4 regions of the Brevibacillus agri genome follow, and region 3 is predicted to be linked to each of the others. Evidence: riboswitches for the same ligand, from Rfam matches in the RefSeq annotation. Region 3 holds a riboswitch; each other region holds the start of a gene.
The links. A riboswitch is a leader RNA that binds a small molecule or an ion and turns the genes downstream of it on or off. The one in region 3 is predicted to bind S-adenosylmethionine.

Region 1: it holds a riboswitch for S-adenosylmethionine, as region 3 does, so the genes downstream of both, metH (methionine synthase) here and BA6348_RS06045 (sugar ABC transporter substrate-binding protein) in region 3, are expected to answer to the same signal.
Region 2: it holds a riboswitch for S-adenosylmethionine, as region 3 does, so the genes downstream of both, BA6348_RS26390 (methionine ABC transporter ATP-binding protein) here and BA6348_RS06045 (sugar ABC transporter substrate-binding protein) in region 3, are expected to answer to the same signal.
Region 4: it holds a riboswitch for S-adenosylmethionine, as region 3 does, so the genes downstream of both, BA6348_RS09980 (pyridoxal phosphate-dependent aminotransferase) here and BA6348_RS06045 (sugar ABC transporter substrate-binding protein) in region 3, are expected to answer to the same signal.

Annotation. Positions count from the first base shown of each region.
Region 1 is NZ_CP026363.1:3,674,162-3,678,457, forward strand. It holds gene metH (methionine synthase) at 1-1,698, opposite strand, end outside; SAM riboswitch class I at 1,815-1,916, opposite strand; gene BA6348_RS18060 (YjcZ family sporulation protein) at 2,127-2,234, shown strand; gene BA6348_RS18065 (hypothetical protein) at 2,231-2,509, opposite strand; gene BA6348_RS18070 (hypothetical protein) at 2,723-3,217, shown strand; T-box leader at 3,261-3,521, shown strand; gene argS (arginine--tRNA ligase) at 3,598-4,296, shown strand, end outside.
Region 2 is NZ_CP026363.1:5,364,763-5,369,058, reverse strand. It holds gene BA6348_RS27590 (hypothetical protein) at 1-52, opposite strand, end outside; partial or broken gene BA6348_RS26400 (LCP family protein) at 242-1,247, shown strand; gene BA6348_RS26975 (hypothetical protein) at 1,313-1,462, shown strand; gene BA6348_RS26395 (hypothetical protein) at 1,608-1,871, shown strand; SAM riboswitch class I at 1,977-2,094, shown strand; gene BA6348_RS26390 (methionine ABC transporter ATP-binding protein) at 2,194-3,207, shown strand; gene BA6348_RS26385 (methionine ABC transporter permease) at 3,208-3,873, shown strand; gene BA6348_RS26380 (MetQ/NlpA family ABC transporter substrate-binding protein) at 3,933-4,296, shown strand, end outside.
Region 3 is NZ_CP026363.1:1,205,193-1,209,488, forward strand. It holds gene BA6348_RS06035 (GNAT family N-acetyltransferase) at 1-416, shown strand, start outside; gene BA6348_RS06040 (ATP-binding protein) at 437-1,693, opposite strand; SAM riboswitch class I at 1,896-2,016, shown strand; gene BA6348_RS06045 (sugar ABC transporter substrate-binding protein) at 2,134-3,156, shown strand; gene BA6348_RS06050 (sugar ABC transporter ATP-binding protein) at 3,234-4,296, shown strand, end outside.
Region 4 is NZ_CP026363.1:2,013,377-2,017,672, reverse strand. It holds gene BA6348_RS09990 (LysR family transcriptional regulator substrate-binding protein) at 1-257, shown strand, start outside; gene BA6348_RS09985 (hypothetical protein) at 296-766, opposite strand; gene BA6348_RS09980 (pyridoxal phosphate-dependent aminotransferase) at 1,110-2,291, opposite strand; SAM riboswitch class I at 2,380-2,494, opposite strand; gene BA6348_RS09975 (MFS transporter) at 2,591-3,886, opposite strand; gene moaC (cyclic pyranopterin monophosphate synthase MoaC) at 3,890-4,296, opposite strand, start outside.

The DNA.
Region 1 (4,296 bases), 2.5 Mb from region 3:
ATCAAGTCCGGCGAGCGTCGTATGGTACAAAAACACCGCGTTGAGCACTTCGCGTCCCGCTGGCGGCAAACCGAAGGAAACGTTGCTGACGCCAAGAATCGTCTTGCACTGTGGCATCGCTTCTTTAATGAGGCGAATCCCCTCCACCGTCTCCCGCGCGGAGCCGATGTACTGTTCATCTCCCGTCCCTACCGGAAAGACGAGCGGGTCAAAAATGATATCCTGCGGCGGGATGCCGTACTGGTTGACCAATATGTCATAGGAGCGCTTCGCGACCTCAAGCTTTTTCTCGCGGGTGATCGCCATTCCGGCTTCCTCGATCGTCCCGACGACGACGGCCGCCCCGAACTTGCGGATTAGCGGAGCCACTTCTTCAAAGCGCTCCAGTCCGTCCTCCAGGTTGATCGAGTTGAGAATCGCTTTTCCCTGGGAATAACGCAAGCCCAGCTCCATCACTTTCGCGTCTGTCGAGTCGATCATGAGCGGAGCCTTGACCTTTTTCACGACGAACTGCAAAAACTTTTCCATGTCCGCATACTCGTCGCGATCCGGGTCAGCCAGGCAAATGTCGATGACGTGCGCCCCGCGCTTCACCTGGGCGCGGGCGATGTCGGACGCTTCCTCGTACTGCCCTGCTGCGATCAGATCGCGGAATTTTTTCGAGCCGATGACGTTCGTGCGCTCCCCGACCAGAAGCGGGCGATTGTCGTCCTCGACGTAGACGACCTCGATGCCGGATACGGCACTGACCGCCTGCTCTGTTGCCTGGCGCGGCTTGCAGTCTTTGAGCGCCTCCGCCATTGCCCGGATGTGGTCAGGCGTCGTTCCGCAGCAGCCGCCTGCCACGTTCAGCCAGCCTTGCTCGGCAAAAGCGCGCATTTTCGCAGCAAGTCCTTGCGGCGTCTCGTGGTAGTGCCCGTTTTCGTCCGGCAGCCCGGCGTTTGGATAGCAGCTTACCCCACATTGGGCCAAGCCGGACAACGTGCGCAGATGGTCGCGCATAAATTCCGGCCCTGTCGCACAGTTCAGGCCGATCGTCACGGGCTTCAGGTGCTCAAGCGAGATGTAGAACGCTTCAATGTTTTGCCCCGCCAAAGTCGTACCCATCGGCTCGATCGTTCCGGACAGCATCACCGGCAGTTCTACGTTCAGTTCTTCAAACGCCTGGCGAATGCCGATCCCGCCTGCCTTGACGTTCAGCGTATCCTGCGACGTCTCCAGCAACAGGACGTCCACCCCGCCGATAATCAACCCTTTTGCCTGGCGGTAGTACGACTCCACCAGTTCCTCGAAAGTGACGCCGCCTGTCAGTGCCAGCGTTTTCGTCGTCGGCCCCATCGCCCCCGCCACGTAGCGCGGCCATTCGGCTGTGGAGTAGGCATCGACTGCTTCCTTCGCCAGACGGGCAGCGGCGATATTGATTTCCAGGTCCTTGTCCGCGACATCGTATTCGGCCAACACGACCGAAGTCGCCCCGAATGTATTGGTCTCCACGATGTCCGCTCCCGCTTCCAAATATTTTTCATGGATGGAGCGAATCACATCGGGCCTGGTCAAATTCAGCAGCTCGTTGCAGCCGTCGTACGCTTCGCCGCCAAAATCATCGGCGGTCAGGTTCGCCTGCTGCAGCATGGTGCCCATCGCACCGTCCAGAATCAGAATTTTCCGGGAAAGCTGTTCGCGAAAAGTGGGTTTCATTGACGTGCTCCTTTTCTCCCTTGCGTCGGTTTATTCTCAGCCGTTTTTTGCATCAAAAAATCCTCTTCTTTGAAAGAAGAGGATTTGTCCGCGGATACACTTGCGCCTGAACCATCCTCTCATCTTTCAAAGCACGTAGCTTTGCTGGAATTGGCACCGGATTTTAACCGGTTGCCGAGGCTTCATCAGGCCAGTCCCTCTGCCTCTCTTGATAAGAGTTGTTACTATGCTATTCATTTTTTGCTTTCAGGTTTGATGTTTGAAAGTATCTTAACACCGCGAAAAGTCTTCGTCAATTGAGAATTTGTCTATTCTTTACACTCTTCCCGCTCTTCTGCGCCCATTTTTGCGCATACCGGGCATTCGCCCACGCCAATCTGTGCGTTCGTGTATAGACTGTAGCATAACGGAAAGGAGGGGGAACAAACGTGAGTACATCTTACTGCGGACACGGCATCTTTGGAGACAGCTTCGCATTGGTGCTCGTACTGTTTATCCTGCTGGTCATTGTCGGGTGTTCGAACGACGACTGCTAAGTAAATGACAGGAAGAGGCTATCCCCCTTGCCTTGGCTTGAAGGGATAGCCTCTTTTTTCATGTCATGGACAGTGCGATCGCAGCCAGACCGCCTGCCGTAAAAGGCGACGCGCTCACGCTTGTCCACCTGGACGGTCAGGACGTCATACGGGACAGGCTTGCCGTTTTCCATCCGCTGGTCGCTGACGTTCATCCACGTTCTGTTGCGCCAATGCTCATCCGCATAAACCTCTGTCGCCTGGCGCTCGTAAACGTCGGCTTCTTCCCCCACCATCGTTTTCCAAAAGGCTTGCGCGACTTTTTCTGCTGCCGCAGGCGCGACCGTTGCCTTCTCGCCGCCATTGATCCAGCTACGGGCTTTTTGTGAGAAGCATCGTTAGTTAACTTTTTTCAACAGGATGGCACTTGACCGCTCTGCCTTCATTGTCAGAGCGAAACGCTTTTGCTATCATGAGGCTACCCAAACCGATGAAAGGAACGATCGACAATGGACGCTCTGCTCGCGCGTGAAAAGGACGAATTTCTGTCCTGTATAGAAACGATAAAAGAACTGGAAAGCTCCGAATTTGAAAGCTACTCCATCGTAAAGCATACCGAAACAGGAGAACATTATTTGCGCTACTTTTTGTCCCATATCAACCTGTCGGAAGGGGGCCGCAGGGACAACTACGATCACTTCCTGCCGATTGACTCCGATGACGTCCTGGGACTGATGTTCGGCGAGCAGCCGTACCGCTTCCCGGAAAACTGGCGCTCCCCCTACCTGCGCAGCGGCAACGACAATCGGCTCATTCCGTTTGATCCATCCGAGAACTACGATCTGGACGAGGAGGCGGCGGCCGAGCTGGCGATGGTGGAGCAACTGGAGCTTTACAAGCAGCAGTGGATGAACGCGGAAACTATGAGCGCGGAAGAAAAAGAAAAGCTGACGAAGCAATATTTCGCCGAGCTCGACAAGATTTTGAAAAAAGCCGAAGAGTAAGTTGCATCCTGGCACCAAAAACGGCTATAATGCTAGAGAAACAAGCGAATCGTTGATGAGGAAAGTACTCCTGGAATGAGGCTGTAGCGAGTCGGGGATGGTGGAAGCCCGATGCCGAACCACGCGAGGAAGCGCCCCTCGGAGATGCGGCCTGAACATCCGGCGAAGCAAATCGCGCCCGGATCGCGTAGGGTTTTGCCGGGCCTGCCCGTTACAGCAGCACAAAGCGGTTTTTGCCTGATGCACGCATGCAGGCGAAAACAACAAGAGTGGCACCGCGGGAGCACAACCTCTCGTCTCTTTTATCCAGGAGACGCGGAGGTTTTTTTGTTTTCTTTTGCGTCCCTTAAGCTTTTTCCCATTTTGAAAGGAGAATCACAATGAGCTACAAGCACCAAGTCGCGGAAAAAATCGCCGCTGCCCTCACCTCTCTCGGTGTGGACACCTTCCCAACAGAAACAGTTTACGGCATGCTGGAAACGCCGCCAAACCCTGCGATGGGAGATATCGCCTTCCCTTGCTTCCAGCTCGCAAAAGCGCTCCGCAAAGCGCCACCGATGATCGCCACAGAGCTTGCCGAAAAAATCGAAGGAGCGCCACTGCGCTCTGCCCAAGCAGTCGGCCCTTACGTCAACCTGTTTCTCGATCAGGAAAATGTGGCGGCGCAAGTGATCGGAACGATCCTTGAGCAAGGCAGCGCCTACGGCAGCAGCCAGGTAGGCCAGGGCCGCAAAGTGCCAATCGACCTGTCCTCGCCGAACATCGCCAAGCCGTTTTCCATGGGCCATCTGCGCTCTACCGTGATCGGAAACGCGATTGCGAACATCATGGAAAAACGCGGTTACCAGCCTGTGCGCATCAACCATTTGGGCGACTGGGGCACGCAGTTCGGCAAACTGATCGTCGCCTACCGTCTGTGGGGAGACGAGGAAAAAGTAAAAGCCGAGCCAATCAAGGAGCTGCTCAGCCTGTACGTGCGCTTCCACGAAGAAGCGGAAAAAGACCCGACTCTGGAAGACCAGGGCCGCGAATGGTTCAAAAAGCTGGAGGACGGCGACGCAGAAGCACAGCATCTGTGG
Region 2 (4,296 bases), 1.2 Mb from region 3:
AGAACAGGGCTTCTCGCGGATACCGCTGCAAAAAGGAAGTGGGAGAAATCACGGCCGGTCACCCCTTTGGGATTGTGTTGCTTGTAGTATAACGAATATTTTAAACATTGCAAACATAAAAATATAAAAAGTGAAAAGCACCCAAATAAAGGCTGCTCCACATCCTATAGATTCGAGTATACTAAACAAGTGGTGAGATGAGTTCATGTGATACAGAGAATAAAAGGTGGAGTAGTTCTTTATGCGAATGTGGAAACGGGTGTTGCTCCTGATGTTTGTCGCGATTGCCGCGACAGCAGGTTATTACGGATACTCTTTTTATCAGTTTGCTCACAATATTCAAGAGCCGAATGTCATTCGGCCAGCCCCGCCGGATGGCGGTGCCGCGACGAAAGCGGCGGAGATTCCGGAATGGGATGGCGAAGAGCGGGTGAACATCCTGTTGATGGGTGTGGACCGCAGGGGAATGAAAAATAACGGACTCCCCGTTCGGACTCGATGATGCTCGTCAGTATCGACCCGGCCTCCAAGCGCTACGACGTATTTTCCATTTTGCGCGACACGTACGTAGACATTCCGGGGAACGGCAGCTCGCGCATCAACTCGGCGATCGTGGAGGGCGGACCGGAACTGGCGATGAAGACCGTCAGCCAGTTTACAGGGCTTCCGGTGGACCGCTACGTCATCACCGACTTTGAAGGCTTCAAGGCTTTGATTGACTCTGTCGGTGGTGTCGAGATTGATGTGGAAAAAAATATGTACTATCACGACCCGACCGATAAAGGCATCTACGACATCAATTTGAAAAAGGGACTGCAGCAACTGGATGGCAACAAGGCTCTGCAATACGTTCGTTTTCGCCATGACGCCACATCGGACTACACGCGCACAGAGCGTCAGCGCAAGCTGCTGACGGCTGTGGTGAGCCAGATGAAGAGCGGCACGACCTTGATTCAATTGCCGTCCATCCTGAAAGAAGTGACGCCGTATATCCAGACGAATATCAGTTCCATGGATATGCTGAGGCTGTCTGCGCTTGGGCTGAAATTAAACACCGCGGAGCCAGGCAACTACCAATTGCCGCCAATGGGGATGTTCCGCGAATCCCATCGGGCAGGCGCGGTGCTCATTCCGGATGTCGACCAGATCCAGTCTTTTATCAAGGAAAGCTGGAACCGCCAGCAGAAGAAGCGGTTTCGCAAACGAATAGCACGACCGATAGCAACGAAAACAGCACGCCAAATTGAGCGTGCTGTTTTTTTGTGTTTTCGGGCAGACTAACCATGATTTGCTATGTATGGGGGTGAGGGGAATGGACCAGGAGATTGCGCGTAAATGGTTTTCCCATACAGGGGACTTGCGAACGGAACATATCGACGAGCCGGACGGCCGCATGCGGCTGTATTTTTTGACCAGCATGGCGGATGCCAAGTCGTTTACAGCGAGCTCATCCCGAAGCTGAGAGAAATTTGTCTGGCTGAGGCAAGCATAGGGGAAGTGGAGCGGCAGCTCGGGGGAGCCGGGAGCAATCGGGTCTATCACACCCAGGAGGCGATTCAGCGCCTGCTCGAAGGCTATCGCCCAAGGAAGCGTTTCTCATCAAGCTCGTGCACGGGAAATTCCGGATTGGCAGCTACGACACGTCCGTCCCGGCGCAAATTTTCGGGAAGACCGACAAGAACCGCGGCAATCCCAAGGATATGGTGCACCTTGCTTTTGACACGATTTCCAGCAACGCCCGAATCAAGCTGGAGCAAGTATCGCCGCCGGTGTTCGATATTCGCATACGCTTGAAGGCGAGAATCCTTGAGAAAGCGACGTTTCATTTTCACGTCAATGCCACCATCATTCGCAACGGAGTAATGGATTAAAAAAGTTTTTCCTGTGATTGCTATTGACGGGATATTTTCAAAAAGGATATAATCCGGTTTGTATCATGAAAATATGAAAAACGAACATAATATACGTGGAAATCTTTCTTATCAAGAGAGGCGGAGGGACAGGCCCGATGAAGCCCGGCAACCGGTTCATTTTTTGAAATGGACGTCGCGGTGCCAATTCCTACAAGATTGGTTGGATCTTGATAGATGAGAAGGGTGGATGCGAACGTATACATGCGTTGCAGCCCCTTTTTCGTTTATGAAAAAGGGGTTTTTACGTTTTTCACAAGGATTTTGCTGGGAGGTGGATGCGTTGATTCAATTGAAAAATTTGCATAAAAGCTATCAAGTGCAGGGCAAGACGATTCCGGCGTTGCTCGGGATTGATCTTTCTATAGATAAAGGGGAAATTTACGGGATTATCGGCCATTCCGGGGCGGGGAAAAGTACCTTGATCCGCTGCATCAACCTGCTGGAGCGCCCTACGTCGGGACAAGTCATCGTCGATGGGGTCGACCTGACCAAGCTCGACGATGTCAAGCTGCAGGAAAAGCGCCGCGAGATCGGGATGATTTTCCAGCACTTCAACCTGCTGTCCTCGTCCACCGTCGGGGAAAATGTCGCGTTTCCGCTCAAGCTGGCCAAGCGTCCGAAGGCGGAGATTCAGAAAAAAGTGGACGATCTGCTCAAGCTGGTAGGGCTGGAAGCGCACCGGGACAAATACCCGTCCCAGTTGTCCGGCGGCCAGAAGCAGCGCGTCGGCATCGCGCGGGCGCTGGCAAACGATCCGAAAGTGCTGCTGTGTGACGAAGCGACCTCGGCGCTCGATCCGCAGACGACCAACTCGATTTTGGCGCTGCTTTTGGACATCAACCGCAAGCTGGGATTGACCATCGTGCTGATTACGCACGAGATGCACGTCATCCGCTCCATTTGCGACCGCGTAGGCGTGATCGACGGCGGAAAAATCGTCGAGTCGGGCGAGGTGCTGGACGTGTTTCTCAAGCCGCAGCATCCGACTACGCAGGAATTTGTCGAGCAGGTGGCAGATTCCACCGAGCTGCGCGAAGCTGTCGCGCACGAAAAAGCAGCGGGGAACCGCACGATTGCGCGCGTCACCTTCCTGGGAGAAAAGACGTACCAGCCGATTTTGTTCCAGACGATGCAGGAGACAGGCACAGTATTCAGCATTTTGCAGGGAACGATTTCCCGCATGAAGGATACGCCGTACGGCCAACTGGTCGTCGAACTGGAAGGCGATGTCCGTCAAAACGAAAAAACCATCGAGACGTTGCGTCAGCGTGGTTTGGAAGTAGAGGTGATATAGATGGACTGGACAATGGAAAATGTGGATTGGTCGGAGATCGCTGAGGGTACACTAGACACACTGACGATGCTGGGTTTCTCCACGTTGTTTACGATCCTGATCGGCTTGCCGCTGGGAATCATTTTATTCCTTACTTCACGTGGACAGTTGCTGCAAAACAAGGCGTTTTACTCGGTTGCTTCATTCATCGTCAACGTATTGCGTTCCGTGCCGTTCATCATTCTGATGATCTTGCTGATTCCGGTCACGAAACTGATCGTCGGCACTTCGCTCGGCGTACTCGGAGCGATTCCGCCGCTCGTGATCGGGGCCGCCCCGTTTTTTGCGCGGCTGGTGGAAACCTCTCTGCGCGAGGTAGATCGCGGAGTCATTGAGGCCGCCCAGTCGATGGGGGCGTCCAATTGGCAAATCATCTGGAACGTCCTGCTGCCAGAGTCTCGTCCGGGACTGGTGGCCGGAATTACGATTACGACCGTTGCGCTCGTGTCCTACACGGCCATGTCCGGGGTAATCGGCGGCGGCGGTCTGGGCGACTTGGCTATCCGTTACGGTTATCAGCGCTTCCAGACCGATGTCATGATTGTCACTGTCGTCATTTTGCTCGTGTTGGTGCAGATCTTACAGTCGCTGGGTGATCGCCTGGTATTGCGTTTCAGCCGCAAGTAAGGTCTTTCCCATAGAAGTTTGCAAGTACAAAGATCAAAAAAAGTAGGGGGAAATCATTTATGAAAAAGCTAGTCGTATCTGTACTTTCTACCGTATTGGCATTTTCTTTGGCAGCGTGCGGAGGCAAAACGGAGACTGCTCCAGCTCCAGCCGAAGGCGGCGCACAAGGCGGACAACAAGAAGTGACATTGAAAGTAGGCGCTTCTCCGGTTCCACACGCAGCAATCCTGAAGCACATCGCACCAAAACTGAAAGAACAAGGCGTAAACCTGGAAGTACAAGAGTTCACCGACTACGTACAACCAAACGTACAGCTCAACGAAAAACAACTCGACGCAAACTTCTTCCAGCACAAGCCTTACCTGGAAGACTTCAATAAAGGACAAAACATGGATCTGCAACCTGTAGTTGCGGTTCACATCG
Region 3 (4,296 bases):
ACAGAGGCGGGCGAAAAATCGGCTGGAACGGAGGGACAGGGGTGGCGCCGAAGCACAGGCGCAGCGGAGTCGGGCAAGCGTTGATCGAAGCGACGTTGCAGATTTACCGCGAGCAGGGCGTGGAGCTTGCGGCGCTGGTCGCCATCTCGAGAACGTGCAGGCGGGCGGCTACGCGCTGTACAGGCGGATTTTTGATGAACAGGGAAGGCAAACGACTGCCTTGCTGTTTCAGTGTGAAGCCAGTCCCGGACGAGCAGACCGGGAGGCGATTGTCGCAAGCGCACTGGCCCATGTGTTTGCTCCGCTGGACCAGGAGCTTCATCGCCTCACCGTCAATTTGCCCGTCGCAAATGAGGCAACCACCCGAATTTTGCAAAGTGCGGGCTTTTCCACGCTGGCCGAGCAGGTTTTCATGACCAGGCCACTCGCCTAGCTGCTACTGCGGCTGATGGTACGGAAACGTAATCGTGAACTTGGTGCCGACCTTCGGCTTGCTCGACACGCTCACAGAACCGCCAAACGTGTGAATGACGTGATAGGAATAAGTCAGGCCGAGTCCGGTCCCGCTCGTTTTGGTAGAAAAATAGATCGTGCCAAGTCGTCTGATCTGGCCCTCGTCCATCCCGATGCCGTTGTCCTTGATGACGAGCAGGGCGTTGTTTTTTTCGATGAACAACGACAGGGAGACTTTCCCTTTGGCCGTCTCCGCGCATGCCTCGATGGCGTTTTTGATAAAGTTGACCAGCACCTGCTTGAACTCGTCGGGATTGGCCATGATCGTGACGGGCTTTTCATAAGCTTGCAGCTCCAACTCGACGTTGTTCATGTTGGCAAACGGCAGCATGACCTCGCGGACGACATGGAGCTGCTCGCATACGTCGATCAGCTCGGTGCGCTCCTTGAGCGGCTTGGACAGCGCCAGGTACTCCGTCAAAATCGCTTCCGTGCGCTGAATCTCGTCCATGCTGATGCGAATGTACTGATCGGTTTTCGCAATGTTTCCCGGGTCCTCCTGGATCAGGCGCAAAAATCCTTTGACGGCCGTGAGCGGGTTTCGCACCTCGTGCGCCAGTGAAGCGGCGACGTGGCTCATCGTCTCGATTTTTTCGTTTTGGGCATGGCGAATGAACAATTCCTTGTCTGATACGCATTTGCTAAATAACGACATCAACAGCCAGATGCCGACAAAATTTTGAACGGGAATCACAAGCACATGATAGGGAAGCTGATGGGATACATAGGTGGGAAAATTGAAATAGGTCAACCCCAAATCTATCAGGGAAAAAAGCGCACCCGTCAAAAGAGTAAACAGTGTTTTCCGATAACTGGCTTTGTAGCGTTGATATATCAGGAGGGAGATTGCAAACGTGGCGGCCATTACGAGCATGGCGACCCAGGTGCCTTCGCCGCCCAGATAAAAGCGGTACAGCGCTGATTCGATCAGCACGATCAAGGCGATTCGTACTCCGCCGTAGATCAGAGCGAAAAAGACGATGACGTGCCTGATGTCGAAAATGATTCCTTCGTTGACGCTCGAAGCGAAGGTCATCGCCAGAAACATGCAGACAGAGCTGGTTACGAGAATAAAGCAACGGCTATAGTTACGCATCCGGTCGCGGTAATAGATGTTGAACAAAACAAACGGTGTCAAGGCAAAAAACATTTGCAAGATTAGTTCTTTTAGTAGACTCATTAGACATCCCCATCGCAAATTTGCATGGCTTTTGCTTCAATCTACAAGGTTTCGACAAGACCTTACATAATTCCTCCAAAATTTGGACATCGAGTTGGGATTATTTTGGAGGACAAAAGCTTCAAAAACCTAGTTGACAGATGGGTAAAACAAGGATTATAGTCTGTATATATTAATACAAACGTTGCGAAAATAAAAACTACTCTTATCCAGAGAAGGCTGAGGGAATGGCCCTATGATGCCCGGCAACCTAGCTGGCAAGATCACCGTCTTGCGAGCCAAGGTGCTAACTCCAACAGGTAGCGATACCTGACAGATAAGAGGCGCGAATCTTGTCGATCAAGCCTCTTTCATCTGTTGAAAGAGGCTTTTCCTATTGGAAGGTCGTCGCCTCCTCAGCTTGAAGCTCAGCAGGAAGAAAGAAAAAGGGGGATTTTTCGATGAAAAAGAAACTGGGTCTTGTCACATCAATCGTACTGGCTGCGTCGCTGGCCTTGACCGCTTGCGGCGGGGGAGCGGACACCCAAAATCAGGCGGGAAGCGGCGCTTCCGGCGGCGAGAAGGCGAAGCGCATTGCCTTGATTATGCGCCAAAACGTCGGCACGTTTTCTGCCCAATACATTAACGGCGTGAAGCAGGAAGTCGAGAAAAACGGCGGCGAGCTGACCGTATTCAACGCAGATACCGATTTGTCGAAAATGGCCTCCAACCTCGATGCTGCGGTGAACCAAAATTTTGACGGCATCCTGATTGACCACGGTACGGCGGAAGCGCTGCAGCAAGGCACGCAAAAAGCGGTCGACAAAAAGATCCCGGTTGTGCTGTTCGACACCGATATCAAGCTGCCGGGCGTCCCTGTCGTCGAGCAAGATGACAACAAGCTGGCCGAGTTGAGCCTGGAAAAGCTGGCTGCCGATACGGGCGGCAAAGGCAACATCGTGAAAATTTGGGTAGCGGGCTTTGCGCCGATGGAAAAGCGCCAGGTAACGTATGAAGCATTCCTGAAAAAATACCCGGATATCAAGGAAATCGCCGCGTTTGGCTCGGCAACGAACAACACCGCGCTGGATACGCAAGCGCAGATGGAAGCGATTTTGAAAAAGTATCCGAACAAAGGCGACATTACAGCCGTATGGGCATCGTGGGATGAATTTGCCAAAGGGGCAACCCGTGCGATCCAGCAAGCAGGACGCACCGAGATCAAGGTGTACGGCATCGACCTGAGCGACGAAGACTTGCAACTGATCCAGGAGCCAAACTCTCCTTGGGTCGCGACAGCAGCGGTAGATCCGTCGAATATCGGACGCATTCACGCGCAGACCGTTTTCCAAAAAATGAAAGGCGAGCAAGTGCCAGACAGCGTGAAGCTGAATCCGGTGCTGGTCAAACAGGAAGACTTGCCAAAGGATAAAAAAGTAACGATGGGCGATCTGTCCCAATACGTACAAGAGTGGGGCAAGTAAGCAAATAGAGCTGGTTGGTTTGGCTATTCCCGTTGCTTTTGTCAACGGGAATCTTGTTTATTTAGGGGGTGCGAAAAGTGTCCAGCTTGCAGATGAAAGGGATTGTGAAGCAGTTTTCCGGCGTGCCTGCGTTGCGCTCCGTCGATTTTGAAGTCAAGGCTGGCGAGGTGCACGCGCTGCTCGGAGCGAACGGAGCGGGAAAAAGCACGCTGATGAAAATTCTTACAGGCGCGTATCAGCCGGATGGCGGCAGCATCGCGATTGACGGCAAGGACGTCTCGATCCAATCGCCGCAGGATGCGAAAGCGTTGGGCATCCAGTGCGTCTACCAGGAAGTCGATACGGCGCTGATCCCGTATTTGAGCGTGACGGAAAACATTTTGCTCGACCAGATCGTGTCCAAAAGCAGCAAGGGACTCATGAACTGGCAAGGGCTGCACAAGGAAGCGGAGAGCATTTTGCAAAGCTTCGGCTTTTCCATCCCTGTGCGCATGCTCGTCGAGGAATGTACGCTGTCCGAAAAGCAACTGATCTTGATTGCCCGCGCGACCGTGCAAAAAGCGAAGTACGTCATTTTTGACGAACCGACAGCCCCGTTGAGCACGAAGGAGAGCGAGCGGCTGTTTCTCATTATCGACCAGTTGAAAAAAGCAGGCGTCGGGATCATCTACATTTCCCATCGGCTGCCGGAAATTTTCGAAATCTGCGACCGGATCACGGTCATGCGCGACGGTCAACTGATTGCCACGAGCGAGACGGCCGCTACTACGATGGATGAAGTCATCGGGAACATGCTGGGCAAAAGCTTCGAGGAAGAGTTCCCGAAAGTGGAGCTGCCGATTGGCGAAGTGATCCTGGAAGCGGCCGGAGTGGCTGGCGGCAAGGTGCGCGGTGCGGATGTGAGCGTTCGCGAGGGCGAGATCGTAGGCGTCGTAGGACTTGTCGGGGCAGGGAAGACGGAGCTGGCCCGGCTGCTGTTCGGAGCGGATGCGGCCGAAGCTGGCGAGATCAGGCTGAAAGGCAAGGCGGTACGCCTGCGCTCGCCAAAGGAAGCCGTGGATGCAGGGATCGTCCTCGTCCCGGAGGAGCGGCGAAAAGAAGGCATTTTTGTCGAGGAGTCGGTGAAAAACAATTTGTCTG
Region 4 (4,296 bases), 810 kb from region 3:
TGGAGCTTGGGGCGATCGAGACGATCAAGGAAGCGACGAAGCACAATATGGGCGTCAGCATCCTCCCCTATCGCAGCGTCGTGCGCGAAGGCGAAACGGGCGAGCTGGTCATTCGCGAGCTGCCTGGCTACGTCAACCGCAGACATATTTGCCTCGTCTATCGTCAGGATGACCTCTTGCCTTATCCGGTGACCAGCTTCATCCGTTTTTTGCAGCACCGCCGCCTACCAGACGCAAAAAGCCCCTCTCCGCTGTAAAAGGGAAAGGGGCGAATATGTAATTCGATGGGAACACTCTACGCGATGCGGACAACCCGCTTTTTTTCCACTTGCGGCAGGAAGGACAAATCCACATAAGAACGCGCTTCCTCCAGCCCGATGTCTTCTGCCAAAAGCAGCGCTTCTTCCTGGAAGGTAGGCGTACAGCTTCCTTCGTTCAGTTCACAGAGACGCTTCAGGCGTTTCAGGCGCTCTGCGCACTTTTCAGCCCGCATGCATTCATTGGCAAGCTCACATACATTGACGTGGCGCGCGTCTGCGATCATGCTGATGTCGTCCACATGCACAATCAGCCGCTTGCCTTCTTCTGTCACGAAGCCGATCGAGCAAAAATGCGCACCTGACATTTCCAAACGAGTGAGAACCACATTGGTGAAAACCTCTCCTGTGCGCAGTCGAACTTGAGCTGCTTCAATGGCTCCACCGATCTTCCGCTCGTTGGCGATCACCGTGTACATGTCAGTGTAACCGTTAATCTGATAGCGCATAGTACCCTCCCGCTCCTGATGAGATCAATTATCATTAACATCGTATAATGAAAATCATTATCTGTCAACGATGAGAATGATTTTTATTACTACTGCACGTCTTATGGTGCGGGAGGGGGGTTCGACTGGTAATGGATTGACAAGCAGGTGATAAAGCGTGGGCAGTGGACGGCGCGGGCAAGGGGGCAACGCAGACAAGCGCAGGTCAACATGGGGAAACATGGATGATCCTGAGATACGCGAGCAACCGACCAACGCACCCCCGGCAGTCTCACGCAACGCAGCCCCCAAAAACAAAACCACACTCCCCACCCCCAGGAAGTGTGGTCACCCGCTCTCCTACTTACTTCGTTTTCGCAAAAAGCCCCAACTGTTCGATCCGCTGAACCGCTTCGGCCAGGCGTTGTTCGTCCGACAGCAGGGCGGCGCGAACGTAGCCTTCGCCGCTTGGGCCGAAGCCGACGCCTGGTGCGACGACTACATGTGCTTTTTCCAGCAGCAAATCCGAGAACTCCACCGAAGTAAAGCCAGCCGGGACGGGGAGCCAGGCGAAAAACGAGCCTTGCGATGGCGGGGCCTGCCAGCCGATGCGGTGCAGATTGGAGAACAGCGCATTGCGGCGGCCTTCGTAGACGGCTACCAGATCGCGGACGCACTGCTGCGAGTCTGTCATCGCTTTGGCTGCGGCCATTTGGACCGCTCCAAACAGGCTGACGAAGTAATGGTCCTGAATCAGATTGATGAGCCTTACCAGCTCGCGGTTGCCGACCATCGCGCCTACGCGCCAGCCGGCCATATTGTACGTTTTGGACAACGTGTAAAACTCCACGCCCACCTCTTTTGCCCCCGGCACCTGCATGAAGCTGACAGGCTTTTTGCCGTCGTAGCTGATCGCGCCGTACGCGAAGTCGTGGCAGACGACGATCTCGTGCTTGCGCGCAAACTGGACGGTTTCCTCGTAAAATTCAAACGGGGCGTTCACCGCTGTCGGGTTATTCGGATAGTTCAAAAACATCAGCTTGGCGCGGTCCAAATCGGCTTGCGGGATTTTGCTGTAGTCAGGCAAAAACTGATTTTCGGCCGTCAGCGGCATCATCGACATCCGGCCGTTTACGACCGCTACGCCGGACCAGTAATCCGGGTAGCCAGGGTCCGGTACGAGTGCCACATCGCCTGCGTTCATCAGCACCTGGCAAATTTCCACGAGGCCGGTTTTGCTTCCGAACAGGATCGCCACCTCTTCCTCCGGGTCGAGGTCCACGTCAAATTGTTGCTTGTACCAGTGCGCGACTGCCTGCTTCAGCTCCAGTCGGCCGGAAAATGGCGGGTATTTGTGATGCAGCGGATTTTCTGCCTGTGCCTTCAGCTCTTCCACAATGTGCGGCGGCGTAGGCAGGTCCGGGTTTCCTTGGCCCAGATTAATGACGTCATGCCCACAAGCGATGACTTTGTTTACTTTTGCCACCAATGTCGCAAAAAACTGGGTCGGGAGCCGATCAATCATGTCGGAAGGTTGGATGCGCATCTGTCTTCAGTTCCTTTCTTTTTAGGCCAATGTACAGCAAAAACCCCCTCTTTCCGTACAGAAAAAGGGGGAGATCAGCTTGGTCACGTCCTTATCTGTCAGGAATTATCCTGCTGGAATTGGCACAGCATCTGCAACGCGCAAGCGCGCAGATCCGCTGCCGGGCTTCATAGGGCCAGTCCCTCCGCCTCTCTTCATAAGTAAATCACACGGAATATACTGTTTTTAATCTTCTTCATACTACATTGCGGGCTCCGAACGTGTCAAGACGCTTCGCGAGGCCCGCGAATTTTTCCTGGCTACATCTTTTCTACGGTCGCGGCTGGCACTTTTCGGGTGCGACCTTGAAACGAGCTGTGCAGGGCGAAAAACGCGACAGACATTAGCGCCAGCCCCGCCATGATGTACAAAAGTCCTTGTGCCTGAAAATGCTGGAAAATGACCGCTCCGAGCAATGGGCCGAGCATGCGTCCCGCAGAGCCTGTGCCGGAGATCAGCCCTTGGATGAAGCCTTCTCGCCCCTGTGGCGTAAACTCTGCTGCCACGGCAGGCACGGCCGGCCAGACGAGCATTTCTCCAAGCGTCATGATGAACATCCCGGCGACAAAGCCGGCGTAGGAGGTCGTCTGCGACAAAATCAGCATCGACAGCACGAACACGTAGGAGCCGAGCAGCATCTGCGCTCGCAGCGTGCGGGCGAAGCGGCCAATGACCCAGGCGATCAGCGGCTGGCCGAACAAAATCAGGCCGCCGTTGATCGTCCAGAGCAAGCTGTACTGACGCAAGGAAATGCCCAACGATTGCATGTAGGTCGACAACACCGTCGTCCACTGGACGTAGACAATCCAACTGATTAACAGCCCGCTGCACAAGAGCAGTAGGGCGCCCCACGCCACTTTTTTCGTCGGCAGTTGCTGTAGCGGCGAAAGCGCCTCAACTGGCTTCGGCTTGGCAGCGCTTTGGACAGCAGCGGCGGGAGTGCCTGCGGTATTGGCTTGCTCCGCCCGATAGCCCCGCTCTGCAACTGCCTTGAGCTGCCGAGGCAAAATGAGCACGAACATGACGAGCACGATGACTTGCGAGATCGCGTTGCCAAAAAACGTCCAGGCAAACGAAATGCTCGCCAGCAAGCCGCCGAGGGCAGAGCCAGCCGCCACCCCGGCGTTGAGCGCGACGTAGATCATGTTGATCCCTTTGCGCCCGCCTTCCGGCCACAGCACGACAGCGAGTGCATTCATCACCGGAGAGAGCGTGCCGTAAAACAGCCCGTTCAGCAACAACAAGATCGTGTACAGCGTAAAGTCATGCGTGACGCCAAGCCCGACGGAAATCAGAATGACGCCGATCGAGGCAAAAACGATCGTGCGCATTTTCCCCCAACGGTCGAACAGCATGCCACCTGCGATGCTGCCGATCAAAAAAGCCCCCTGGTTCAATAACAGCAAAAAGCCCGCTACGGTCAGCGGCTTCCCTAAATAATCGTGGATATAGATGGTGACAAGCGGCCAAATACAAGCCATTCCGGTAGAAAAAATGATCGCAGCAATCGCCAGAAGACGAATGCTGCTCGGATAGGATTGCCATTTCTGTTTCATGGTTTAGTTCTCTCCCCGACGAAAATCGCCGCTTTTCCCGCCTGTTTTGCTCACCAAGCAAGTCGGACCGATTACCATGCCTTTGTCCATCGCCTTGCACATATCGTACACCGTAAGAGCTGCGACACTGACAGCCGTCAAAGCTTCCATTTCCACGCCCGTTTTTCCCGTCGTCCGCACACATGCTTCCAGGGCAAGCGTCGTCTCGTTTTCAAAAGCGAAGCGAATGTCGATCCCGGTCAAAGGAAGCGGATGGCACATCGGGATGATTTCCCACGTCTTTTTCGCTGCCATGACGCCCGCTACCTGTGCGACTGCCAGCACATCCCCTTTCTCTACCCGTCCTTCGCGAATGCGGGCGAGCGTTTCCGGCTTCATGACGATTTTGCTCTCTGCCACAGCCTCCCGTT